Regions from separate parts of the Pseudomonas sp. B7 genome, predicted to be linked through region 3. Evidence: predicted binding sites of a transcription regulator. Region 3 holds the regulator's gene; each other region holds the start of a gene.
The links. Region 3 encodes FliA, which starts transcription of late flagellar genes. Its sites were predicted from a motif close to CTAAAGTTTNNNNNNNNNNNGCCGNTAA; they were not measured.
Positions count from the first base shown of each region.

Region 1: the regulator FliA is predicted to act here: its motif matches at 1,999-2,026, upstream of JKA62_RS11805 (methyl-accepting chemotaxis protein).
Region 2: the regulator FliA is predicted to act here: its motif matches at 1,230-1,257, upstream of JKA62_RS14180 (methyl-accepting chemotaxis protein).
Region 4: the regulator FliA is predicted to act here: its motif matches at 1,716-1,743, upstream of JKA62_RS14420 (methyl-accepting chemotaxis protein).

Region 1 covers NZ_JAERRE010000004.1:184,182-190,211, reverse strand. Annotated here, with positions in the region: gene JKA62_RS11805 (methyl-accepting chemotaxis protein) at 31-1,923, opposite strand; gene JKA62_RS11800 (hypothetical protein) at 2,206-2,460, shown strand; gene JKA62_RS11795 (lipocalin family protein) at 2,492-3,061, shown strand; gene JKA62_RS11790 (formimidoylglutamate deiminase) at 3,199-4,563, opposite strand; gene hutC (histidine utilization repressor) at 4,710-5,420, shown strand; gene JKA62_RS11780 (HutD/Ves family protein) at 5,417-5,986, shown strand.
Region 2 covers NZ_JAERRE010000005.1:248,121-254,150, forward strand. Annotated here, with positions in the region: gene JKA62_RS14180 (methyl-accepting chemotaxis protein) at 1-1,164, opposite strand, end outside; gene JKA62_RS14185 (hypothetical protein) at 1,546-2,079, shown strand; gene JKA62_RS14190 (GNAT family N-acetyltransferase) at 2,119-3,063, opposite strand; gene JKA62_RS14195 (phenylacetate--CoA ligase family protein) at 3,063-4,352, opposite strand; gene JKA62_RS14200 (aldehyde dehydrogenase family protein) at 4,336-6,030, opposite strand, start outside.
Region 3 covers NZ_JAERRE010000010.1:42,130-48,159, reverse strand. Annotated here, with positions in the region: gene flhA (flagellar biosynthesis protein FlhA) at 1-1,813, shown strand, start outside; gene flhF (flagellar biosynthesis protein FlhF) at 1,825-3,165, shown strand; gene fleN (flagellar synthesis regulator FleN) at 3,279-4,109, shown strand; gene fliA (RNA polymerase sigma factor FliA) at 4,106-4,846, shown strand; gene JKA62_RS21610 (chemotaxis response regulator CheY) at 5,014-5,385, shown strand; gene JKA62_RS21605 (protein phosphatase CheZ) at 5,403-6,030, shown strand, end outside.
Region 4 covers NZ_JAERRE010000005.1:301,180-307,209, forward strand. Annotated here, with positions in the region: gene JKA62_RS14420 (methyl-accepting chemotaxis protein) at 1-1,588, opposite strand, end outside; gene JKA62_RS14425 (undecaprenyl-diphosphate phosphatase) at 1,892-2,722, shown strand; gene JKA62_RS14430 (DUF1294 domain-containing protein) at 2,719-3,147, shown strand; gene JKA62_RS14435 (MmcQ/YjbR family DNA-binding protein) at 3,144-3,503, opposite strand; gene JKA62_RS14440 (LysR substrate-binding domain-containing protein) at 3,500-4,408, opposite strand; gene JKA62_RS14445 (FMN-dependent NADH-azoreductase) at 4,536-5,147, shown strand; gene JKA62_RS14450 (alpha/beta hydrolase family protein) at 5,383-6,030, shown strand, end outside.

The DNA.
Region 1 (6,030 bases), on a different contig from region 3:
GGGTTGGGGTGAGGGGGTTGCTCTTGATCTTCAGATTCTGAAACTACCCACCAACTGCTTGAGTCGCGCAGCCTGCTGCTCCAGATCCGCACAAGCCCGCAACGTTGCCTGCAAGTTCTCCACGCCTTCCTGGTTCAGCGTATTGATCTCGTTGATATCCACGTTGATCGACTCGACCACCGCCGTCTGCTCTTCCGTCGCGGTGGCCACCGACTGGTTCATGCCGTCGATCTCGCCGATGCGCTGGGTCACGCTACCCAGGCGTTCGCCGGCCTGGTTGGCGATGCCGACGCTGCTTTCGCTCTCACGCTGGCTCTCGGTCATGATGCCGACCGCCTGACGCGCGCCGACTTGCAGCTCTTCAATCATCTTCTGCACTTGCTGCGCCGAATCCTGGGTGCGGTGTGCCAGGTTGCGGACTTCGTCGGCCACCACGGCGAAACCACGACCGGCTTCACCGGCACGGGCCGCTTCGATGGCGGCGTTGAGCGCCAGCAGGTTGGTCTGCTGGGAGATGCTGGTGATCACTTCCAGAATCTGCCCGATGTTCACGGTGTTGCTGTTCAGGGTTTCGATGTTGCCGCAGGAGTCGCTGATCTTCGCCGACAGTTGCTGCATCGCGTGGATAGTCTTGTCCACCACCTGCTGGCCGTCTTCGGCCAGGCTGCGCGCATCGCTTGAGTGTTGCGAGGCGAGGGCGGCGTTCTGGGCGATTTCCTGGGCGGCAGCGCCGAGCTGGTTGATCGCGGCGGCCACGCTATTGGTGCGCGAGGCCTGCTGGTCGGAGTTGAACATCGACGAGTTCGACGCCGCGACCACGCGCAGCGCGACTTCGTTGACTTGCCCGGTGGCCGAGGAGACTTCGCGGATCGAGGTGTGGATGCGCTCGACGAAACGGTTGAACGACAGCCCCAGCGCACCGAATTCATCGTGGCCGTGGATGGTCAGGCGTTTGGTCAGGTCACCTTCGCCTTCGGCGATGTCGTGCATGGCGCGGCCCATGGTCAGCAGCGGCTGCATCAGCACGCGGATCAGCATGCCGAGCAGGGCGATGATGATCACCACGGCGATGACCATCGCGATCAGCGCCGAGGTGCGGAACTCGCTGAGCATCGAGAACGCGGTGTCCTTGTCCAGCACCAGCGCCACGTACCAGTCGGCCGACGGCACGCCGTTGACGCGGGTGAAGGAGATCAGTTGGGTCTTGCCGTCGAACTCGACTTCTTTCAGGCCCGGGCTGACGTTCGGCGCGCCGTTGGGATAGGCCTCGGCCAGGGTCTTGAGTACCAGCTTGCTGTCCGGGTGGATCAGGATCTTGCCGTCGGCGCTGACGATGAACGCATGGCCGTGGCCGCCGAAGTTCAGTGAGTTGATGATTGCGCTGACGCTGGACAGATCAATGTCGGCACCGGCCACACCAATCATCTGGCCCTGGCGCTGTACCGGCGTGGCGACGGTGATCACCAGTTTGCCCGACGAGGCGGCGATGTACGGTTCGGTGACGATGGTCTGTTGCGCAGCGTTGGCGGCCTTGTACCAGCCACGGGCGCGCGGGTCGTAATCCGGTGCGCGGTTGCCGGCCGGGACCGAGAACATCACGCCGTCGGCGCCGCCGAAGTAGCTGAGCTGGAAATTGCCGGTGTAGGCGGGCAGGTCGATGATGCGTTTCAGGCTGGCCGGGGCGTTGCCGTCGGCGACAACCTGCTGCGCCATCGATTGCAGCAACTGGATGCGGCTTTCCAGCCAGGTCTGGATGTTGCTGGTGGTCAGGCTGCCCAGTTCCTGCATCGATGCTTCGGTGCTACTTTGCAGGGCTTCGCGCTGGCGATAGTCGTTGAACAAAATGAAACAGGCGAATGCAACGGCCACCACGAGGGCGGCAGCCAACAAGATCTTGTGGCTGAATTTCATGTTTCTGGTCATTAAGAGAGCTACCGCGAAGGGGCTGGTCAAGAAAGGGCGGCAATTTGCCACACTCTGGGGCTTTGCGCTGCTGTTATTTCGACCGCCACGCGCCAAAGATTAGGCGCCTTTTGCTAAAAGCGACGAAATGCTCGATAGCCTTACAAACTGTCTGATTTACCGGCAAAAGCCGGACGAGCGGGTTAACAAATAGCCAGCCTCCCAGGGAACCAGACAGGGGTTTTCTCTTCTAAGCTTCTGGTTGGCGCCATGCCATCCCCCTTCCGTTCCAGGAGTTACACCATGTCGCTGCGATCTATCGCCCTTCTGTCGTTTTGCGTGCTGTTGGCCGCATGCAGCAAGGTCAATCAGGAAAACTATTCGAAGCTCTCGGCCGGCATGGCCAAGGCCGAAGTGGAGACGCTGCTTGGCAAGCCCACCGATTGCTCGGGCGCGCTCGGCATGTCCAGTTGCACCTGGGGCGACAAGAACAGCTTTATCAGCGTGCAGTACGCCGGTGACAAAGTGCTGATGTTTTCCGGCCAAGGCCTGAAGTAAACCGGGGCTTCGCGCCCACGGGAGAAAAACAATGAAGCGGTTATTGCTTGTCCTTTTGGCCGGCCTGGTATTGGTCGGCTGCGCCACGTCCGGTGAAGATCCGCTGGCGCCGAAGACGGTCAACAGTGTCAATCTCAAGCGTTACCAGGGCACCTGGTACGAACTGGCGCGTCTGCCGATGTACTTCCAGCGCAATTGCGCGCAGTCCGAAGCCCGTTACTCGCTCAAGCCCGACGGCAATGTGGCGGTGTACAACCGCTGCCTGACGGCGGACTGGACGTGGGAAGAAGTCAAAGGCACGGCTTATCCACAGGTGCCGGGCAAGACCGACAAGCTGTGGGTCGAATTCGATACCTGGTTCTCGCGCCTGATTCCGGGTGTGGCGAAGGGTCAATACTGGGTGCTGTACGTCAGCGATGACTACAAGACCGCCCTCGTCGGTGACCCGAGTCGTCGCTACCTGTGGCTGTTGTCCCGCACGCCGACCGTCAACGGTGTGGTGCGTGAGGAGCTGTTGAGCAAGGCGCGTCAGCAGGGTTATGACACCACGCGCCTGATCTGGCGTACGTCGGATCAACAAATGGCCAAGACGTCCAACTGACTTCTCCTGTTCTGATCGTTCCCACGCTCCGCGTGGGAATGCCTCAATGGACGCTCTGCGTCTGCTTTTGGGACGCGGAGCGTTCCGGGCTGCATTCCCACGCAGAGCGTGGGAACGATCAGTAACAGAAGTTTGTGTCAGCCCAAAAGCTCTCGCAGGACCTGGGTAAAGGCGCGATTGCTGTCCTCCTCCCCGGCATGTCGCCCCTCGCGCACGACCCACTGACCGTTGACCAGCACATCGCGCACCTGACGGTCGCCACCGGCAAACAGCCAGCGATTGAGAATCCCGTCACCGCTGGCCGTGGCCAGATACGGATCGTTGCCATCGAGTACGATCCAGTCGGCACGCTTGCCGACTTCCAGCGCACCGATCGGCTGGCCCAGTGCCTGAGCGCCACCGTCCAGTGCCGCGTCATACAGCGTACGGCCGACCATCGGCTGATCCGCGCCATACAAGCGATTGCGCCGCTGATCGCGCAGACGCTGGCCGTATTCCAGCCAGCGCAGTTCTTCCACCACACTCAACGACACATGGCTGTCGGAGCCGATGCCCATCCGCCCGCCCTGAGCGAGGAAATCCACCGCCGGGAAAATCCCGTCGCCGAGGTTGGCCTCTGTGGTCAGGCACAGGCCGGCGATGGCGCGACTCTTGGCCATCAGCGTGACTTCTTCCGGATTGGCGTGGGTCGCGTGCACCAGGCACCAGCGCTGATCGACCTCGGTGTTTTCGTACAACCATTGCAGCGGACGGCGACCGCTCCAGCTCAGGCAGTCGTCGACTTCCTTCTGCTGCTCGGCGATGTGGATGTGCACCGGGCATTGCTGGTCGCTGGCCGCCAGTACTTCGCTGATCTGCTGTGGCGTGACCGCGCGCAACGAGTGAAAGCACAGGCCCAGCGACTGCGCCTTTTGCTGTGCCAGCAGCGGTTGCAGGCGCGATTGCAGCTTCAGGTAGTTTTCGGTGCTGTTGATGAAACGGCGCTGGCCTTCGTTCGGCGTCTGGCCACCGAAACCGCTGTGGCTGTAGAGCACGGGCAGCAAGGTCAGACCGATGCCGACGGAACTGGCCGCCTGGCTGATGCGCAATGCCAGTTCCGCCGGGTCGGCGTAAGGCTGGCCGTTGTTATCGTGGTGGACGTAATGGAATTCGGCGACCGAGGTATAACCGGCCTTGAGCATTTCGATGTACAGCTGACGGGCAATCACACCGAGCTGATCGGGGCTGATTTTTCCGACGAGCCGATACATCAGATCGCGCCAGGTCCAGAAACTGTCGTTGGGATTGCCGGCCACTTCCGCCAGTCCCGCCATCGCTCGCTGGAACGCGTGGGAGTGCAGATTCGGCATCCCCGGCAGCAGCGGACCGCTCAGCCGTTCGGCGCCGTCTGCAGTGGAATCGGCCTGGATTCGGGTCAACACGCCATCGGCGCTGACCTCGAGACGTACATTGTTGGCCCATCCGTTAGGCAGCAGCGCGCGTTCGGCAAAGAAGGCGGACATGGTTCAGCACCCCATCGTGTGTTATTTGTATATACATATACAGACGTTTGCCTGCCCGGTAAACTCCGGCAAGCTAGCAACTTTCATCCAATGAACAGGGATCCACCGTGCCGACTCCGCCTCCAGTCTCCCCGTTGGCCGCGAACATGGGCGACAGTCCGGCGCCCTTGTACGCCCGCGTCAAACAGATGATCACCCAGCAGATCGACAGCGGTAACTGGCCGCCGCATTACCGCGTGCCGTCGGAAAGCGAGCTGGTCAGCCAGCTGGGTTTCAGCCGCATGACCATCAACCGCGCGTTGCGGGAAATGACCGCCGACGGTCTGCTGGTGCGTATGCAAGGCGTCGGCACTTTCGTTGCTGAGCCGAAGAGCCAGTCCGCGCTGTTCGAAGTGCACAACATCGCCGACGAAATCGCCTCCCGTGGCCATCGCCACACTTGCCAGGTGATCACCCTGGAAGAAGAGGCTGCCGGTTCCGAGCGCGCGCTGGCGCTGGACATGCGCGAAGGGCAGAAGGTCTTTCACTCGCTGATCGTGCACTACGAAAACGATGTTCCGGTGCAAATCGAAGACCGTTTCGTCAATGCGCTGGTCGCCCCGGAATACCTCAAGCAGGACTTCACCCTGCAAACGCCTTACGCCTATCTGAACCAGGTCGCGCCGCTGACCGAAGGCGAGCACGTGGTCGAAGCGATCCTTGCCGAAGCGTCCGAATGCAAATTGCTGCAGATCGAAAAAGGCGAGCCTTGCCTTTTGATCCGTCGTCGTACCTGGTCGGGTCGTCAGCCGGTGACGGCGGCGCGCCTGATCCACCCCGGTTCCCGTCATCGTCTGGAAGGTCGGTTTCATAAATGAGTGAAGTGAAGGTTTTACGCGCTGAGGGCTACCCGCGCATGCCGTGGAAAAACGGCGGCGGCAGCACCGAGGAAATCACCCGTGACGCCGGCGCCGGCCTCGACGGTTTTGGCTGGCGTCTGTCGATTGCCGACATCGCCGAATCCGGCGGTTTTTCGACCTTCGCCGGTTACCAGCGGGTGATCACGGTGTTGCAGGGCGACGGCATGACCCTGTGTGTCGACGGCGACGATACCCGGCCACTGTTACCCCTCGACCCGTTTGCCTTCAGCGGCGAAAGCCAGGTGTCCTGCACCTTGCTCGGCGGCGCGATCCGCGATTTCAACCTGATCTACTCGCCCCAGCGTTACCGTGCGCGCCTGCAATGGCTGGACGGCGACCAGCGGTTTTTCAGTTCGGCGAGCACCGTGCTGGTCTTCAGCGTCAGCGAACTGCTGGAGGTCACGGTCGGTGACAGTGCATCGCAACTCGGCCGCCATGACTGTCTGCAACTGGACGGTAACACCGGGCTGACCGAGATCGCCGTCAATGCCGGCTGCTGCGTGATCGAACTGTCCCCGCACTGATTCCTTCACACGCTCTGCGTGGGAAACGATCAAAAACCGCTGCT
Region 2 (6,030 bases), on a different contig from region 3:
GGTCACTTCGCCGATCATGTTCTGCAGGTAGGCGATGAAGGTGTTGACTGAATGCCCGATGGCACCGAGTTCATCTTCAGCGCGGATGGTGATGCGCCGGGTCAGGTCGGCATCGCCGCTGGACAGTGAATCGATGTTGGCCTTCAGCGCTTTCATGCGCGAGACCAGTTGGCGGATCGCGTAGACCTGCAACAGCACCAACAGGATCACCAGCGGAATCTGCAGCAGACTCAGGCTGCTGAGCACGTCGTCACGCTGGGCGGTGAGCATTTTGGTTGGCAGCGCGGTGGCGAGGAACCACGGGGTGCCTTCGATTGGGCGCATGAAGAAGGTGCTGGCTTCACCGTGGTTGTCGAACTCGACACGCTGTGCCTGCTCGCGGTTTTGCAGCCCGGCTTTGATCTGGCTGGCGAAGGTCGAGCCGCCGGCCAGTTCGCTGATGTTCTTCAGCACGATCGGCCCGTTGATACGCGAGCTGTTGCTGATGATCTTGCCGTCAGCCTCGACGATCAGCATTTCGGCGTTGAGGTCTTTTTCCTTGCGCGCCACCAGATCGTTGAAGAAGCCCAGGGTCACGTCGATGGTCGAGACGCCCCAGGCGCTGCCGTTTTTCTGGATGGCCATGGCGCAGTTGGTGCGCGGTTCGGCGCTGGCGTCATCTTTATAGGCAGCGGCCCACGCGCATTGGCCGCGCGGGGTCTGCATGCCGCCCTTGTACCAGCTCTGGTCGTAATAGTTGGGGGCCGCGTCGCTGTTCCAGAACGTGTTCACCGCCAGTTTGCCGGAGGCATCCCGGTGCCAGAACGTACTGAACTTGTTGCGTCCGGCCTCACGCTGACCGGGCAATGGCCAGATGCCGCCGCCGAACACTTTCAGTTCGCCATATTGATCGACCAGCCCCGGCAACACGCTGTCGATGGCCGCGCTGTCGAGCAGCGGGATGGTCTGGGTGATGCTGCGCTGTTGCGCCTGGACCTTGTTCAATTCGCCCTGGATCTGCTCGGCCACTTCCGCAATGCGGTTGAGCACGACTTGTTCTTCGGTATGGCGCAGCTTGGGCGCGACCAGCTGGCTGATGCCGACCACGGTCAGCACCGACAGCAACAAAATGAACAGAACCAGAAACAGCGTGTAGCGAGCCTGAATAGTGCGGAATGCGGGCATGGAAACCGGTCCTTGAGCAGGGATTCTTATTGTGGGCAGGGGAAAAACAGCGCGGGTTTCCTAACGTATCGTCGGGTCTTCGGGAAGCTTTAGGTACTTTCGTCCTAAAACGTGCGATCCCGATCAATGGAACGTATCCGGCCTGATACATGCGAACTAACCGTCCCGAACATTAGAGCAACAAACCCACTTTCATCTGATTGTCATGAACCCTCTGATCCAGCATTTCCGGGGCTGTTGCGGGTTTGTATCGTGAATGTACAAAAATTGTAAAAAATGCAGAAAGGAGTTGGTGCCACTGGTTTGCCGGCCGATACTCCGGGCAACTCAAAAGTCGTCCAACAAGGAATTTTTCATGTTTTCCTCGCAAGGAGCCTGCTCATGACTATCGGCTATACCGGTGCCTGGCAACCCAAGGCGGGTTTGCTGGTTCGAGACACAGGAAGCTCGAGCAAACCGGTTTCCCAAAGCGTGAAGGTCAAGCAAATGCTGGCTCTGGTCGGCAACGATCCCAACGCAATCAGCATCGCCGAGATGGACAAGCAGGGGCTGCACAAGAACATCAAGGGTTTCGATCCCACCAATGTTTCGGCCAAACAATTGGGCAGCCTCAGTGCAATGCTGCGCAGCCGTGGCCTGATTTCCGAAGTCACGTCCATTACTCTGCTCAACGCCGGCGACAAGTTTGATCGCTTCGGCATTCAGAAGGATCCGGACGCCAAGTTCAATGCGCTGGAGTACTTCGCAACGCAACTGGATACCATCCAGAACAACAATCTCAAGGGCAACAAGTACGCCAATACGTTGATTCCCGAGTACAAGAAAGCCATCTATGTCTTGCAGAACCTGAAGACCTACGGACAGGGCGGCGAGCGCAAGCCGCCGACCGACAAAGGCGTCGACGCCAAGGCATGATCAGAAGGCCCGCACCGGGAACGGAGCGGGCCCTTTCGTTTATGGGCGGTTGCCGCCAACCTGCAGTCCCGTCAGCGGTGCGATTTGTTGCTGCATGTCGTCATGCAATCGCTGCATTCGCGGGCACTGCAGTGCCAGGGATCTGGGCTGGAACCCGCGATGAAACAACGCCAGCCAGCCTGCACCTCTGTCATCGGGCGCCAGTCCGCTGAACACGAAACCCATCGCCGACAACCGGCGCCAGGCATTGTCGAAACCCTGCGCCAGCCTGAGCCTGATCGATATCAGCCAATGTTCGGGCAGTTGTTGCAGCTGTTTGAGCAAACTGTCGTCCACCTCGTTGAATACCCCGTCATATCGCCCCCAGCGCTGTTCGAGCTGCGCCGGTGCGCCAACCCACGGCGACACGCTCAACCGTGTTCCGAACACGTCGCACATCTGTTGCATGAATTCACGGCATTCGTCGGGCCAATGCAAGGCCGGCAGCGGGCGCTGATAGCCATCGACAGGGGTGTAACCCAGTACAAGCGATTCCGTCACCGCGTTGCCAAAGGGCGACGGTGCATGATCGGGCAACAAGCCGGTGTTATGAAAACCAAGGCCGGCGGCCATCTTCTGGGTGTAGGGGTGATGGGTCATCTGCTTGATCGTGACGCCCTGATAACCAAGCGCCTGTGCATGGATCAGCAAGTGTCGGCCCAGTTGCGTGGCGACGTTCTGGCCACGGATCTGCGGATCCACCACGCTCAGCGCCAATTCGACGATGGATGTTCCCTTGTCGAGAATCAACGCGGAGTGGCCCGCCACCTGATCGTTGGACACCGCCACCAGCGAATGCCAGCGGCCGACGGCATGGTTCTGCTTGATCATGCGGGGCAGATAGACATGCGGCTGAGCGTAATGGTCGCCGTAGATCTTTCTGAACAGGCGACTGACCGCCGGGGCGTCGCTGGTGCGAAAACTGCGCAGGGTGATGGATGTCATCAGCAACGCTCCTGGCCGCAGCCGCTGTAGACGCGCCGGTCCAGCACGCGCTGACGTTTGCCGGAGCGTGGATGGCGTGCCAGTTCCTGAACCGTACAACAGCGAATCCGCAACGCCAGCAGGTGATCGGTGCTCAGTTGTTCGATCAACGGATAGTCTTCGATCAAGGCGCTGTGCAGCGTCTGGTCGGCTTCAGCGTTGGCCGGTGACAGGGCGTCCGGTGCCCAGTGCAGGCGAAGGATATCCATGACGCCGTCCTGCTCGATCACCAGTTGCCAATCGTCGCTGCCGGTGATGCGCCGCACGGTTTCGCCGATCGATTGCGGCAGCAGAGTCAGAATGCCCACGCGCACCCGCTGGCTGTCGGCGCAGCGGCCCATCAGCGCAAACTTGCGCCTGGGGGTGTCAGGCGGCTCTCGCCAGCACGCACGGTCGCCGACGGGGTAGCGGATCAACGGCATCAACCGGCGCGTGAGGTTGGTCATCACCAGGCGTCCGACCCGGTCGCATTCATCGATCACTTCACCGGTCTGCTCGTCGAGAATTTCCAGCACTGCGTGACATTCGGGAACCCGGTGTTCGCCGATGGCGCAGTCACCATGGCTGGCACCGATGAATCCGGCGTCCACGCTGGCGTAGCCGATCGAGGCCACGCGGGCGTTGGGGAACACCCGCGCCAGCCGTTGCAACTGGGCGTCAAACAGGCTTTCACCGGCGTAGAGCAGGGCGGTGACGCCAGTGAGGACCCGGTCATGTTGCTCAAGCCACGCCGCGAAGCTCAGCAGATGGGCCGGCAGACCCGCCAGCACGTTGATCCGGTGGCGGGCAATCGCATCGGCCAGGTTGTCCGAGTCGACATGGCCGGTGAAGGGAAACTCGACGACCTCGGTTTGCACATGCGCCAGCGCATCGTGGGTGAAGATGAAGCTGGCATACAGATCACCGACAAAAAACAGGTTGGCGACCCGGTCTCCGGCGCTCAACCGGGCGCCGAGACTGCGACCGAAGTCTGTGACCAGCGTCTGCCATTCCTCACGCCGGAACAGTGAAAACTTGCCGGCGCTGGTGGTGCCTCCGGTCTTGAAAACCAGTGCGTCATTCAGCGGTGCCGTCAGGACAGGCCACCGATCGAGGTCATGACTGCCTTTCCAGTATTCCACGGGGTCAATCACCGGCAGTTGTTCCAGGGCTGTGATCGGTTGGGGAAGTGCAGCGAAGTGACGCGTATAAAACCCGGAATGCTGTCGTGCAAACGTGATCAGCTCTTGCAGTTCAAACCGTGTGTTCATGATTGGCTCCTTGCCTGTCTGCGCAGGGGCCAATGCCCCGGTTGTCGATCAGCAGCGGCGTCTTGCCGCTGTGTTTGTTGCGGGTAAAGCCGTCGCTGCCGCAGACCTCTACCTCAACGGTCAGCAGCCCTGTCTGGATAAGAGTGGTCAAGGTCGGATAGTCCAGCAGGCGACGCTGAACATCATCGGGTTGCCGTGGGCTGCGAAAGCGCATGCGCTCCAGGCCGTCCGGGGCGTGTTCGAGGATCAGCTGGAAGTCGGTCTGCAGATGCTCTGCCAGTTGCGAGAGGCAGATGAAGTCGGTGCCGATGCGCATCAATCTGCCGTGACGTTGCAGCAGTTCGAAGCGCGGCGTGGGCAGCCCGCAGTCACACGCACCGGGCAGCCAGCGACCGCTGTCACCGACGTTGTAGCGCTGCACGTCCTGTCCTTCGCGCTCGATGGAAGTGAACACCAGACGCCCGGTTTCACCGTCGGTCACCGGTCGATCAGACTCGAATTCCACAATCTCCAGGTGCTGGATATCGCTCATCAGATGAAACACGCCATCGCCTGTAGCGGGGCAGGCATGGCCGAGCGGCCCGGCGTCGACACTGCCGTAAATGGCCGAGCGGATCAGCCCGACGCCGCAGTCGCGCATCAGTGCGAGGCTTTGTTCACCGGGGTGTTCGCCACCGAGGAAGACTTTTTCGATCCCGTCATATTCGCGCAGCCGTGCCTGCTCGTTGAGGAACAAGCGGTGCAGGGTGCTGGGCATGCCGACCAGCACGGTGACCCGCTGATCGATGATGATCTGCGCGATCTCGCGGTAATCGTCATCGGCCGGTGCCCCCATCGGCAGGTGCGTGGCACCCAGCAGTTCCAGCACTTTGGAAAAACTGAAGAAACCGCCATACAACCCGCCGCTGAAGAACAGGTTCATCACCCGGTCGCGGCTCGGGTCGAGACCCGCCGCGAACAAACCGTCGGCACTGGCACGCATCTGCCGATCGAAGTCGCGGTAGCTGAAGCCGGACAACGCCGGGATGCCGCTGCTGCCGCCGGAGCGGAAGTACAAGCGGGCCGCCGGGTGGATCGGGCGGGTGACAAAGGCGTCTTTGCTCATGATCGGCAGATTGGCCACGCAGGGTGGCGTCGGCAGAGGATCGAGCGTGGCGCGGGTTGCCAGCGCCATGGCCGGCAGGCTGACCGATACGCGCCGGCTCAGGCGCTGCAATGCATATACGCCGTCGTGGGGTTCGCCTTCGTAGCCATCGTGAATCGCTTGCACCGGGGTGATCCTCGTGACACCCGCGGCGATCAGTGTTTGAGCTAGTTCAGCCGTTTCGTGTTCTGCACACATCAGCCCGGCGCTTTGCAGTACGTTGCGCCAGGGCAACAGCTGCTCGCTGACCTGCGCCCGTGGCAGTGGCTTGAGCAACAGGCTGCGAAACAGCGGCGAGGGCGCAAGTTGCTGGTCGTGGGTCCAGATGACGCGCCAGTCCGGTGCCTGCCAGACCTGGCCGTCGACCTCGGAGAAGCTCTGGGCCAGTCGCGCCATCGCCGTGCGGGTGGTGATTTCAGAGGCCTCCTGAATCGAAGGCAGCAGAACCGGCCAGTGTCGGGATCGACGCTCGAACGCCTCGGCCAGGTCATTGCCGATGGCGCGCAGGATGCTTTCGTCGTCACTGTCCACCAG
Region 3 (6,030 bases):
CGCCGGTAAGGTGATCCAGGCCTTCGGTGAGGTGGTGATCGGCGGTAACTACGTGGTCGGTATCGTGGTCTTCGCGATCCTGATGATCATCAACTTCGTCGTGGTGACCAAGGGTGCTGGCCGGATCTCCGAGGTGAGCGCTCGCTTCACCCTCGATGCGATGCCCGGCAAGCAAATGGCGATCGACGCCGACCTCAACGCCGGTCTGATCGACCAGGCGCAGGCCAAGGCCCGTCGTCAGGAAGTGGCTCAAGAGGCAGAGTTCTACGGCTCGATGGATGGTGCCAGCAAGTTCGTCCGTGGTGACGCCATCGCCGGCCTGCTGATTCTGTTCATCAACCTGATCGGCGGCATGGCCGTCGGTATCTTCCAGCACAACATGACTTTCGCCGACGCGGGCAAGGTTTACGCCTTGCTGACCATCGGTGACGGTTTAGTGGCGCAATTGCCATCACTGTTGTTATCTACAGCTGCAGCGATCATGGTGACTCGTGCTTCCGGCTCGGAAGACATGGGCAAGCAGATCAATCGCCAGATGTTCGCCTCGCCCAAAGCGCTGGCGGTGGCGGCCGGTCTGATGGCGGTCATGGGTCTGGTGCCGGGCATGCCGCACTTCTCGTTCCTGAGCATGGCTGCCCTGGCTGCCGGTGGTGCTTACCTGTTCTGGAAGAAGCAGAACGTCGCCAAAGTGCAGGCGCTGCAAGAGGTTCAGCGTCAACAGGAACTGCTGCCGTCGCCGGCCCGCGCCATGGAAACCAAGGAGCTGGGCTGGGACGACGTGACCCCGATCGACATGATCGGCCTGGAAGTCGGCTACCGCCTGATTCCGCTGGTGGACCGCAACCAGGGCGGGCAATTGCTGGCGCGGATCAAGGGCGTGCGCAAGAAGCTCTCGCAGGATCTGGGCTTTCTGATGCCGACCGTGCACATCCGCGACAACCTCGACCTCGCGCCGAGCGCCTATCGCCTGACCCTGATGGGCGTGATTCTGGCCGAAGCCGAGATCTACCCGGATCGCGAACTGGCGATCAACCCGGGGCAGGTCTACGGCTCGCTCAACGGCATTACCGCCAAAGATCCGGCTTTCGGCCTGGAGGCGGTGTGGATCGAAGTCAGCCAGCGCGCCCAGGCGCAATCGCTCGGTTACACCGTGGTCGATGCCAGTACCGTGGTTGCGACCCACTTGAACCAGATTCTGTACAAGCACTCCAGCGAGCTGATCGGCCACGAAGAAGTGCAGCAATTGATGCAATTGCTGGCCAAGAGCTCGCCGAAACTGGCTGAAGAGCTGGTGCCGGGCGTGGTCACGCTGTCGCAACTGCTCAAGGTGTTGCAGGCGTTGCTGGCCGAGCACGTGCCGGTGCGCGATATCCGCAGCATTGCCGAGGCCATCGCCAACAATGCCGCCAAGAGTCAAGATACCGCCGCTTTGGTGGCTGCTGTGCGGGTTGGCGTATCGCGCGCCATCGTCCAAAGCATTGTAGGGACTGAGTCGGAGCTGCCAGTTATCACGCTGGAGCCAAGGTTGGAACAAATATTGCTCAATAGTCTGCAGAAGGCAGGACAAGGCTCGGAAGAGGGCGTTCTGCTGGAGCCGAGCATGGCCGAGAAGCTGCAGCGTTCGCTGATCGAAGCGGCGCAGCGCCAGGAAATGCAAGGTCAGCCGGTGATTCTGTTGGTAGCAGGCCCGGTTCGCGCGATGCTCTCGCGCTTTGGTCGCCTGGCAGTTCCCGGACTGCATGTGCTGGCCTACCAGGAAATTCCGGACAACAAGCAAGTGACCATCGTTGCGACAGTAGGGCCCAACGGCTGAGGTAGTGGTTTATGCAAGTTAAGCGTTTTTTCGCCGCCGATATGCGTCAGGCCATGAAGCTGGTTCGTGATGAGCTGGGCGCTGATGCCGCCATCATTGGCAACCGCCGCATCGCTGGCGGCGTCGAGCTGACCGCGGCGCTCGATTACAAACTGTCTGCGCTGGCCCCGCGTGTTCCGAACATGGAACTCGAGGATGAGCTGCGCAAGACCCAGTCGCGCATTGTCACCGCCCAGGCCGAGCTGAGCCTGCGTGGCGAAGCCGACGGCAACACCAATCGCCAGTTGTTCGCCGGGCTGCCGTTGACGGCCGGCCTGCCGCTGACCGCTGCCGAGCCGCTGACCGAACCGACCTACGAAGCTCCGGCTCGTCCGGCACCGGCGCCTGCAGCGGTTTCCGCAGGCGTTGACCCGCGTGCTCTGGACTCGATGCGTTTCGAGCTCAACAGCCTGCGCGAACTGATGGAAGTGCAACTCGGCACCCTGGCCTGGAACCAGCTGCAAGGCAGTCGTCCGGCCCAGGCGAATCTGTACCGTCGTCTGCAACGCATTGGTCTGTCCGGCCCGCTGTCCCGTGATCTGCTGTCGATGATCACCGAGATCGACGAACCGCGTCAGGCCTGGCGCATGCTGCTGGCGCACCTGGCGCGGATGATTGCCGTGCCGGAAGTCGAGCCGCTGGAAGAGGGTGGGGTGATTGCGATGGTCGGTCCTGCCGGCATGGGCAAGACCACCACCCTGGCCAAGCTGGCCGCCCGCTACGTGCTCAAGTACGGCGCGCAGAACATCGCGCTGGTGAGCATGGACAGTTTCCGTATCGGCGCGCAGGAGCAGCTCAAGACGCTGGGCCGCATCCTTAACGTTTCGGTGACCCACGTCGATCCGGGCCAGTCCCTGGTGCAGGCGCTGGATCCACTGCTGCGCAAGCGCGTGGTGCTGATCGATACCGCCGGCCTGCAGGCCAGCGATCCGGCCCTGCGCATGCAGCTGGAAAGTCTGGCCGGTCGTGGCATTCGGTCAAAAAATTATCTGGTTCTGGCAACCACCAGCCAAAAACAGGTTCTAACCGCCGCTTATCACAGTTACAAGCGTTGCGGGCTGGCCGGCTGCATCCTGACTAAACTGGATGAGACGGCCAGTCTGGGCGAAGTGTTGAGCCTGGCGATCAGTCACGAACTGCCGGTTGCCTACCTGACCGATGGCCCACGGATTCCGGATGATCTGCATCTGCCGCGGCGTCATCAACTGGTCAGTCGCGCCGTCAGCGTGCAAATGCAGGAAGAACCCAGCGAAGAAGCCATGGCTGACATGTTCGCTGATATCTACCACAGTCCGACCAAGCAGGTTGGCTGAGGTAATGAACAGTTTTCGTACCTACATCGATGGCCTGCCACGCATTGTTCCGGTTGTGAACGCGCAGCCAGTAATGTGGCCTCCGTCTATGCAAGACAAGGTAAAGAAATAACATGGGCAGCATGCATCCCGTACAGGTGATCGCGGTGACCGGCGGCAAAGGTGGCGTCGGCAAGACTAATGTGTCAGTGAACTTGTCCCTGGCCCTGGCAGAGCTTGGCCGTCGGGTCATGCTGCTGGACGCCGACCTGGGGCTGGCGAACGTCGACGTTCTGCTGGGCCTCACACCCAAACGAACCCTGGCCGACGTGATCGAAGGCCGCTGCGAGCTGCGCGACGTGCTGTTGCAGGGCCCCGGCGGGATCCGCATCGTGCCGGCCGCTTCCGGCACCCAGAGCATGGTTCACCTGAGCCCGGCCCAGCATGCCGGCCTGATTCAGGCGTTCAGCGACATCGGCGACAATCTCGACGTGCTGGTGATCGACACCGCTGCGGGTATTGGTGACTCGGTAGTCAGTTTTGTGCGCGCAGCGCAAGAAGTGTTGCTGGTGGTCTGCGACGAGCCGACCTCGATCACCGACGCCTACGCGCTGATCAAACTGCTCAACCGCGATTACGGCATGAACCGCTTCCGCGTCCTGGCCAACATGGCCCAGAGCCCGCAGGAAGGTCGCAATCTGTTCGCCAAGTTGACCAAGGTCACGGATCGCTTCCTCGACGTCGCCCTACAATACGTCGGCGCGGTGCCCTACGACGAAAGCGTGCGCAAGGCGGTGCAGAAGCAGCGTGCGGTCTATGAAGCCTTCCCGCGTTCCAAGTGCGCACTGGCGTTCAAGGCGATTGCACAGAAGGTCGACACCTGGCCGCTGCCCGCCAACCCGCGCGGCCACCTCGAATTTTTCGTCGAGCGCCTCGTGCAGCAAACGGCAGGACCTGTGCTATGACCGCCAGCGGTATGAATTTCTACAAGAAGTCGGCGCGTGACGCGCAGTACGAGTTGATCGAGCGTTACGCGCCACTGGTCAAACGCATCGCCTACCACTTGCTGGCGCGGTTGCCGGCCAGTGTGCAGGTCGAAGACTTGATCCAGGCCGGGATGATCGGCCTGCTCGAAGTCTCGACCAAATATGACGCCAGCAAGGGTGCCAGTTTTGAAACGTACGCGGGCATCCGGATCCGCGGCGCGATGCTCGATGAAGTCCGAAAAGGGGACTGGGCTCCGCGCTCGGTTCACCGCAATACCCGTATGGTCAGCGACGCGATTCGCTCGATTGAAGCTAAAACCGGCCGTGACGCTAAAGATCACGAAGTTGCGGCCGAACTCCAATTGAGTCTCGACGATTACTACGGGATTTTGAACGACACCCTGGGCAGCCGCCTGTTCAGTTTCGACGACCTGTTGCAGGACGGCGAACACGAAGGGCTGCACGAGGATGGCGCCAGTGCTCATCTGGAGCCGTCGCGCGATCTGGAAGACGAACGTTTCCAGGCCGCGCTGGCGGACGCGATTGCCAATTTGCCGGAGCGTGAGCGACTGGTGTTGGCGCTGTACTACGACGAAGAGCTGAACCTCAAGGAGATCGGTGAAGTCCTTGGCGTCAGTGAATCGCGGGTCAGCCAGTTACACAGCCAGTGCGCGGCCCGCTTGCGGGGGCGTTTGGGGGAGTGGCGAGCGCGCTGAAGGCAGTGTGGGGACACTGCGAACGAGGCTGGTGCGGTGGTGAACGGCACCGGTCTTGCTCTGTTGTGCTCCAGACAGTCATCGAGTGTTTTGCCGGATTGATTGAAATGGCGCGTCCAGGTGCTGGGCGCGTTTAAGACTGCTTGGAGGTCGAATTGAACAAAGACATGAAAATCCTCATCGTTGATGACTTCTCAACGATGCGGCGGATCATCAAGAACCTGTTGCGAGATCTCGGGTTCACCAACACCGTTGAAGCCGACGATGGCACCACTGCCATTCCGGTGCTCAACAGCGGCAGCATCGACTTTCTGGTGACCGACTGGAACATGCCCGGCATGACCGGTATCGACCTGCTGCGCCACGTGCGCGCCGATGAAAAGCTCAAGCACCTGCCGGTGCTGATGGTGACCGCTGAAGCCAAGCGCGAGCAGATTATCGAAGCGGCCCAGGCCGGCGTTAACGGCTACGTGGTCAAACCTTTCACGGCTCAGGCGCTGAAAGAAAAAATCGAGAAGATTTTCGAACGCATCGGCTGATGACGCGCGGGGGAGCTATGGAGCATAACGAATCTTCACAGGGCGACTTCGAGTCGACTCTGAAAAAACACGCCGTCGAACTGGTCGAAAGCCTTGAAAAAGGCAAGTTCGGCGACGCCGTGCAACTGATCCATGAGCTCAATCAGACCCGTGACCGTGGCCTGTACCAGGAAGTGGGCAAGCTCACGCGTGAACTGCACAGTGCGATCGTCAATTTCCAGATCGATCCGCACATGCCACAGGCTGAGGAAGTGTCGCAAATCACCGACGCTACCGAGCGCCTGGGCTACGTGGTCAAACTGACCGAAGCTGCCGCCAACCGCACCATGGATCTGGTGGAAAGCGCGACCCCCGTGGTCAATGGCCTGGCTGACGAAGCCCAGGCCTTGAGCGCCGATTGGGGCCGCTTCATGCGCCGTGAGGTCGGGGCTGAGGAGTTCCGTGAGCTGGCGCGCCGGGTCGACGGTTTTCTGGCACGCAGCAGCGCGGACAACCGCGCCGTGTCGAGCAATCTGAACGACATTCTGCTCGCCCAGGATTACCAGGATCTCACTGGCCAGGTGATCAAGCGCGTGACCCAATTGGTCACCGAAGTCGAAAGCAACCTGCTCAAACTCGTGCTCATGGCCAGCCAGGTGGACCGCT
Region 4 (6,030 bases), on a different contig from region 3:
GGCCGAGTTTCACGCTGGCCACGCTCGACTGCTCGGCCGCCAGCGCGGTGCTGTGGGACAGGCCCGCGGCCTGGGTGACGTTCTGGTTGATGTCTTCGACCACGTGCGCCTGTTGCAGCGTTGCGCTGGCAATCGAGGCGTTCAGACCATTGAGGTTGCGCAGGGCCTGGCCGATCGCATTCAGGCTCGCACTGGCCAGGCCGGCCTGTTCGATGGTCAGTTGCGAAGCCTTGCTGCTGTCGCCGATCACCTTCACGGCGGCTTCGGAATGATTTTGCAGGCTTTCGATCATCGTCTGGATTTCCGCCGTGGACTTCTGCGTGCGCTGAGCCAGCAAACGTACTTCGTCAGCAACCACCGCAAAACCGCGACCCTGTTCGCCAGCGCGAGCCGCTTCAATCGCGGCGTTGAGGGCCAGCAGGTTGGTCTGCTCGGCAATCGAGCGGATCACTTCCAGCACGCTGCCGATCTGCGTGCTTTCGGTCGCCAGCGTGCGGATGACCTCGACGGCCTGATCGATGGTGCCGGAGAGCTTGTCGATCTGTTGCAGGCTGCCGTCGATGTTGATCTGGCCCTGTTGCGCCTGGGCTTCGGCATCACGCATTTCGCTGGCAGCGTGTTCGGCGTTTTTCGCCACGTCCTGCACGCCGTAGGTCACTTCGTTGACGGCAGTGGCCACCAGCTCCATCTGCTGTGACTGCTGCTGGCTGCGTTGCTGCGCTTGCGCCGCGTCGTTGCCCAGTTCGCTGGACGATTGGCCCAAAGCGCTGGCGGACACCTGCAAGTCACCGATCACCCGGCGCAGCTTGGCGGTGAAGGCGTTGAAGTGATGGGCCAGCTGAGTGACTTCGTCCTGGCCGTGGGTATCGAGACTACGGGTCAGGTCGCTTTCGCCGCTGGCGATGTTGGCCATGGCGTTCACGGTTTCTTGCAACGGACGGACGATGCTGCGGGCAATCAGAATCACCAGCAACGCCATGATCACCGCGATGACCAGACCTACCACCGACGCCTTGATCACCTGGCCCTGGAACTCGGCCTGCACGTCATCGACGTAAACGCCGGAACCGATCACCCAGCCCCAAGGCTCGAACAATTTCACGTAAGAGGTCTTGGCCACCGGTTCACTGGCACCGGGCTTGGGCCAGCGATAGTCGACCATGCCGGCGCCCTTGGCCTTGGCGATGGCGACCATTTCATTGAACACCGCGAAACCGTCCGGGTCGCGGATCGCCGAGAGGTTCTGGCCTTCGAGCTTGGGATTGGTCGGGTGCATGACCATCACGGGCGTGAGGTCGTTGATCCAGAAATAGTCATTCTGGTCATAGCGCAGGCCACGGATCGCGGTCAGCGCCTGTTTCTGTGCCACATCGCGGGTCAGGGTTCCTGCGGCTTCGAGGCCTTGGTAGTAAGTCAGCAAACCGCTGGCGGTCTGCACCACATGCTGGGTTTTCTGGGCCTTGGCGTGGTAGAGGTCATCATGGATCTGCTTGAGCATCAACACGCCCAACGTCAACAGCATGACCACGGCCACAATCAAGATGAGCCACAAGCGTCGGCTGATCGACACACTGCGCAAGCTGTTCATAACGCTGTCACTCCGGATTCTTTTTCTTGTAATAAACCACCGCCAGCATCCAACCACGTTTCGGTGACCGGGCATACGCGACCCAAGTCGTAGAACGCGGCAGCGCTATTACGGCTTGTCTGTTAGGATTTCGGCCCCGCGCGTGAAAACCTGAATCGAAATTGATTTTTCACGGAATTTTGACTGTTTCGTGTGGATTCTGTGCGCGCGGAATCGGTACAGCTTTAACCAGCTACGCTGAACGCAGTGAACGTAAAAAATACTATCGGGGCATGCCTCTGTGCATCGCTCTCTGGGGGATTGATGGATCTTTGGACGGCCTTGCAGGCACTGATTCTAGGAGTTGTAGAGGGGCTGACGGAGTTTTTGCCCATTTCCAGTACCGGACACCAGATCATTGTTGCCGACTTGCTCGATTTCGGAGGCGAGCGGGCCATGGCGTTCAACATCATCATCCAGCTCGGCGCGATTCTCGCGGTGGTCTGGGAATTCCGCCGCAAGATCCTCGACGTGGTCATTGGCCTGCCGACCCAGCCGAGTGCGCGACGTTTCACCGCCAACCTGCTGATCGCCTTCCTGCCCGCCGTGGTGCTTGGCGTGATCTTCGCCGACCTGATTCACCATTACCTGTTCAACCCGATCACTGTGGCCGCCGCGCTGGTGGTGGGCGGCATCGTGATGTTGTGGGCCGAACAGCGTCAGCATGAAGTGCACGCCGAAACGGTTGACGAGATCCGCTGGACGGATGCACTGAAGATCGGTTTCGCCCAGTGTCTGGCGATGATCCCCGGCACTTCGCGCTCCGGCTCGACCATCATCGGCGGCCTGTTGTTCGGCCTGTCGCGCAAGACCGCCACCGAGTTCTCATTCTTCCTGGCGATGCCGACCATGGTCGGTGCGGCGGTGTATTCGGGCTACAAGTATCGCGACCTGTTCGTACCGGCAGACTTCCCGGTGTTTGCCATCGGTTTCGTCACGGCGTTCATCTTCGCGATGATCGCGGTGCGCGGCCTGCTCAAGTTCATCGGCAGCCACAGCTATGCGGCGTTTGCCTGGTACCGGATCGTTTTCGGTCTGGTGATTCTGGCGACCTGGCAGTTCGGCTGGGTCGACTGGACGGCCGCTCAGCCATGAGTGACTCCCGCGCACGTCGCCCGGATCGTGGTCGTTCCGGTGGCAATATCCAGCACTTGAAATTGAAGCTGGCGGTGCTGCTGATCGTCTGCGCGTTGCCGTTGTCCGGCTCGTTTTCGATGTGGCTGCGCGGGATTTCCCTGGTACCGCTGACGGCTTACGGGCTGGTCAGCGTGCTGGCGTTTTTCCTGTACTGGGCGGACAAGCGCAAGGCGCGGGCCGACGCCTGGCGCACACCGGAAAACATCCTGCACGCGGTGGAACTGGCGGGAGGCTGGCCGGGTGCGTTGATCGCCCAGCAGGTCTTCCGGCACAAGACGCGCAAGGTGTCGTTTCAGGTGCTGTTCTGGATGATCGTGGCGTTGCACCAGGTGTTCTGGATCGATCAGTTGTTCCTTGGTTCGAACCTGCTGGCGCTGTTCTAGAGCAACAGCCCGACCTGCACGCGCTTGGGCAGCTTGCTCACCACCAGTTGATGGGAACGCTGCAGCAAGCCTTGCAATTCCTCGGCGCCCAGCGGGTAGGGCGGGTGCATGATGACCCACTGCGCACGGGCCAGATACGGCGCCGGGTGAATGCCCGGCCGGTCGCAATGACCGATAAACAGATCCTTGTCGACCTTGAACGCCAGCGAATCACCACGCAATCCCTGCAAGGCGAACATCTTGTTGCCGGCAATCGAAAACACCCGCACGCCACCCCATTTGTAGTCTTCCCGGGCGCCGGGCAGGGCCAGGCAGAAGTCCGCGACATCCTGCTCGCTCATCTTTCCTTGTTTCATAGCAGCCGTTCTCCACAGGCATTGAACGATTCGACCAGATGATCGATCCACGCGCGCACCGCCGGCATCACCCCGCGCCGATGCGGATACACCGCTTGCAGCCAGCCACCGGGCAGTGACCAGTCCGGCAACAATTGCACCAGCGTGCCGTTGTTCAGTTCCGTTTCGCAATACATCATCGGCAACAGAGTGAAACCCTGGCCGGCCAGCACACACGCCTTGCGCACGATGAAATCGTCGATCCCCAGCCGGGCTTCCAGTGCCAGATCACAACTCTTGCCGTGCTGATCGAGCAGGCGCACATGCACCATGCGATCGGCTTCCAGAGCGCCCAGCACCGGCAGGTTTTTCAAGTCCTGCGGATGATTGATTTCCAGACCCTGGACAAAGGAAGGGCTTGCGACCACCACCATCTGCGCCTGACGCAGGCGGCGGGTCACCAGCATCGGTTCTTCATCACCGTGTTCGCGCACGCGTAGCGCCACGTCGATGCCTTCGGTAATCAGATCGACCCGGCGATTGATCAGGGTGACTTCCAGTTGCACCTGGGGGTATTTGCCAAGGAAATTGCTGATCACCACCGGCAGCATTTCATGAGCCAGCCCCGTCGGGCTTGAAACCCGCAAGCGTCCACGGGGCTCGCTGGACATGCTGGCCACCGTCTCGTCGGCCATTTCCGCTTCCAGCAGCATTGCCTGACAGTGACGCAAATAGCGTTCGCCGACCGCCGTCAGCTTCAGTTGTCGAGTGGTGCGTTGCAGCAAACGTGCGCCGAGGCGCTCTTCCAGCTCGGCGATGCGCCGCGAAAGGCGTGACTTGGGTATGCCGAGCAAGCGGCCGGCTGCGGCGAATCCGCCGGCCTCCACCACTTTGGCGAAATAGTAGAGATCGTTGAGGTCTTGCATGGAGAAATCCGACTGTTCTATCAGTGGGACAAACTATCGCATTGTTGCCGTCTAATCAGCTATTGGTTTCGTCGGTAGGATTGTCTCCATTCCGTCGCCACCGGCGATTCATTCCAGGAGATTCCACATGAAACTGCTGCACATCGATTCGAGCATTCTGGGCGACAACTCCGCTTCCCGTCAGCTGAGCAGTCAAGTCACTAAAGCCTGGCAAGCTGCCGAGCCAAGCGCTGTCGTGACCTACCGCGATCTGGCTGCTGATGCCATCAGCCACTTCTCGTCGACCACCCTGGTGGCCGCCGGCACCACCGCTGAACTGCGCAACGCCGCACAACAGCACGAAGCCGAACTGAGCGCCACCACCCTGGCCGAATTCATCACCGCTGACGCTATCGTCGTCGCTGCCCCGATGTACAACTTCACCGTGCCGACCCAGCTCAAAGCCTGGATCGACCGCATTGCCGTCGCCGGCCAGACCTTCCGTTACACCGAAGCCGGTCCTGAAGGCCTGTGCGGTGGCAAGAAAGTCGTGATCGTCTCCACCGCTGGCGGCATCCACGCCGGTCAAGCTTCGGGCGTGGCGCACGAAGACTACCTGAAACTGGTCTTCGGCTTCCTCGGCATCACCGACATCGAAGTCGTGCGTGCCGAAGGCCTGGCCTACGGCGAAGAAGTGCGCAACAACGCGATGAGCGCTGCTCAGGCGAAGATCAGCGAGCAACTGTTCGCCGCCGCGTAAGGCTTGCGTAAAGAACAGCTCCTGTTCAGGTAAACCCAAAAAAACTCTGTATTCTGGTTACGCAAGGGCCAGATACGGAGTTTTTTGTTTCTGACTGTTACATAATCTGGCCCGGGTTATGCAGTCCGATGATCAACGTCTGAGTGCAACGCCGCGCCGGATCAGCGAACCTCGGAATCTCGGGCGTCGAACACAACGGATCTTTCGATTGAGTAACAACAGGGTGGGGCATCCCATGATGCGTCTTTGTGCAGCGTTACTGATTTGCCTGCTCGGCAGCCTGAATTCAGTGCACGCTGCACCCGGGCAGCACCCGCGCTGGAGCGTCGGCTACCACGAGATGACGTTCCTCGACCCGCTCGACCTGCAACCGATGCGTGCCATCGCGTTCTATCCCTCCAGCGACCGCGAACACCTGAGCCTGCTCGAAGGCTATTCGGTCGAGGCCGGCGAAGACACCAAAGTCGCCATCGGCCGTTTCCCGATGCTGATGCTGTCCCACGGCAACACCGGCACGCCACTGGCGCTGCACGACCTGGCCACGTCATTGGCACGCAAGGGCTTTGTGGTGGTGGCGGTGATTCATCCCGGCGACAACTCCAAGGATCACAGTCGCCTCGGCACGTTGAGCAATCTTTATGGCCGGCCGATCCAGATTTCCGAAGCCATTACCGCGACGTTGGGCGACCGCATGCTCGCGCCTTATGTGAACGCCGAACAGGTGGGCGTGATCGGCTATTCGGCGGGTGGTGAAACGGCGTTGATTCTGTCCGGTGCACAGCCGGATCTGGATCGCCTGCGCCGTTACTGCCAGGAGCGCCCGGACGACCGCGACGCCTGCAACACCCAGGGTGAGTTGATTGTCGACCGCGACGATCTGCAA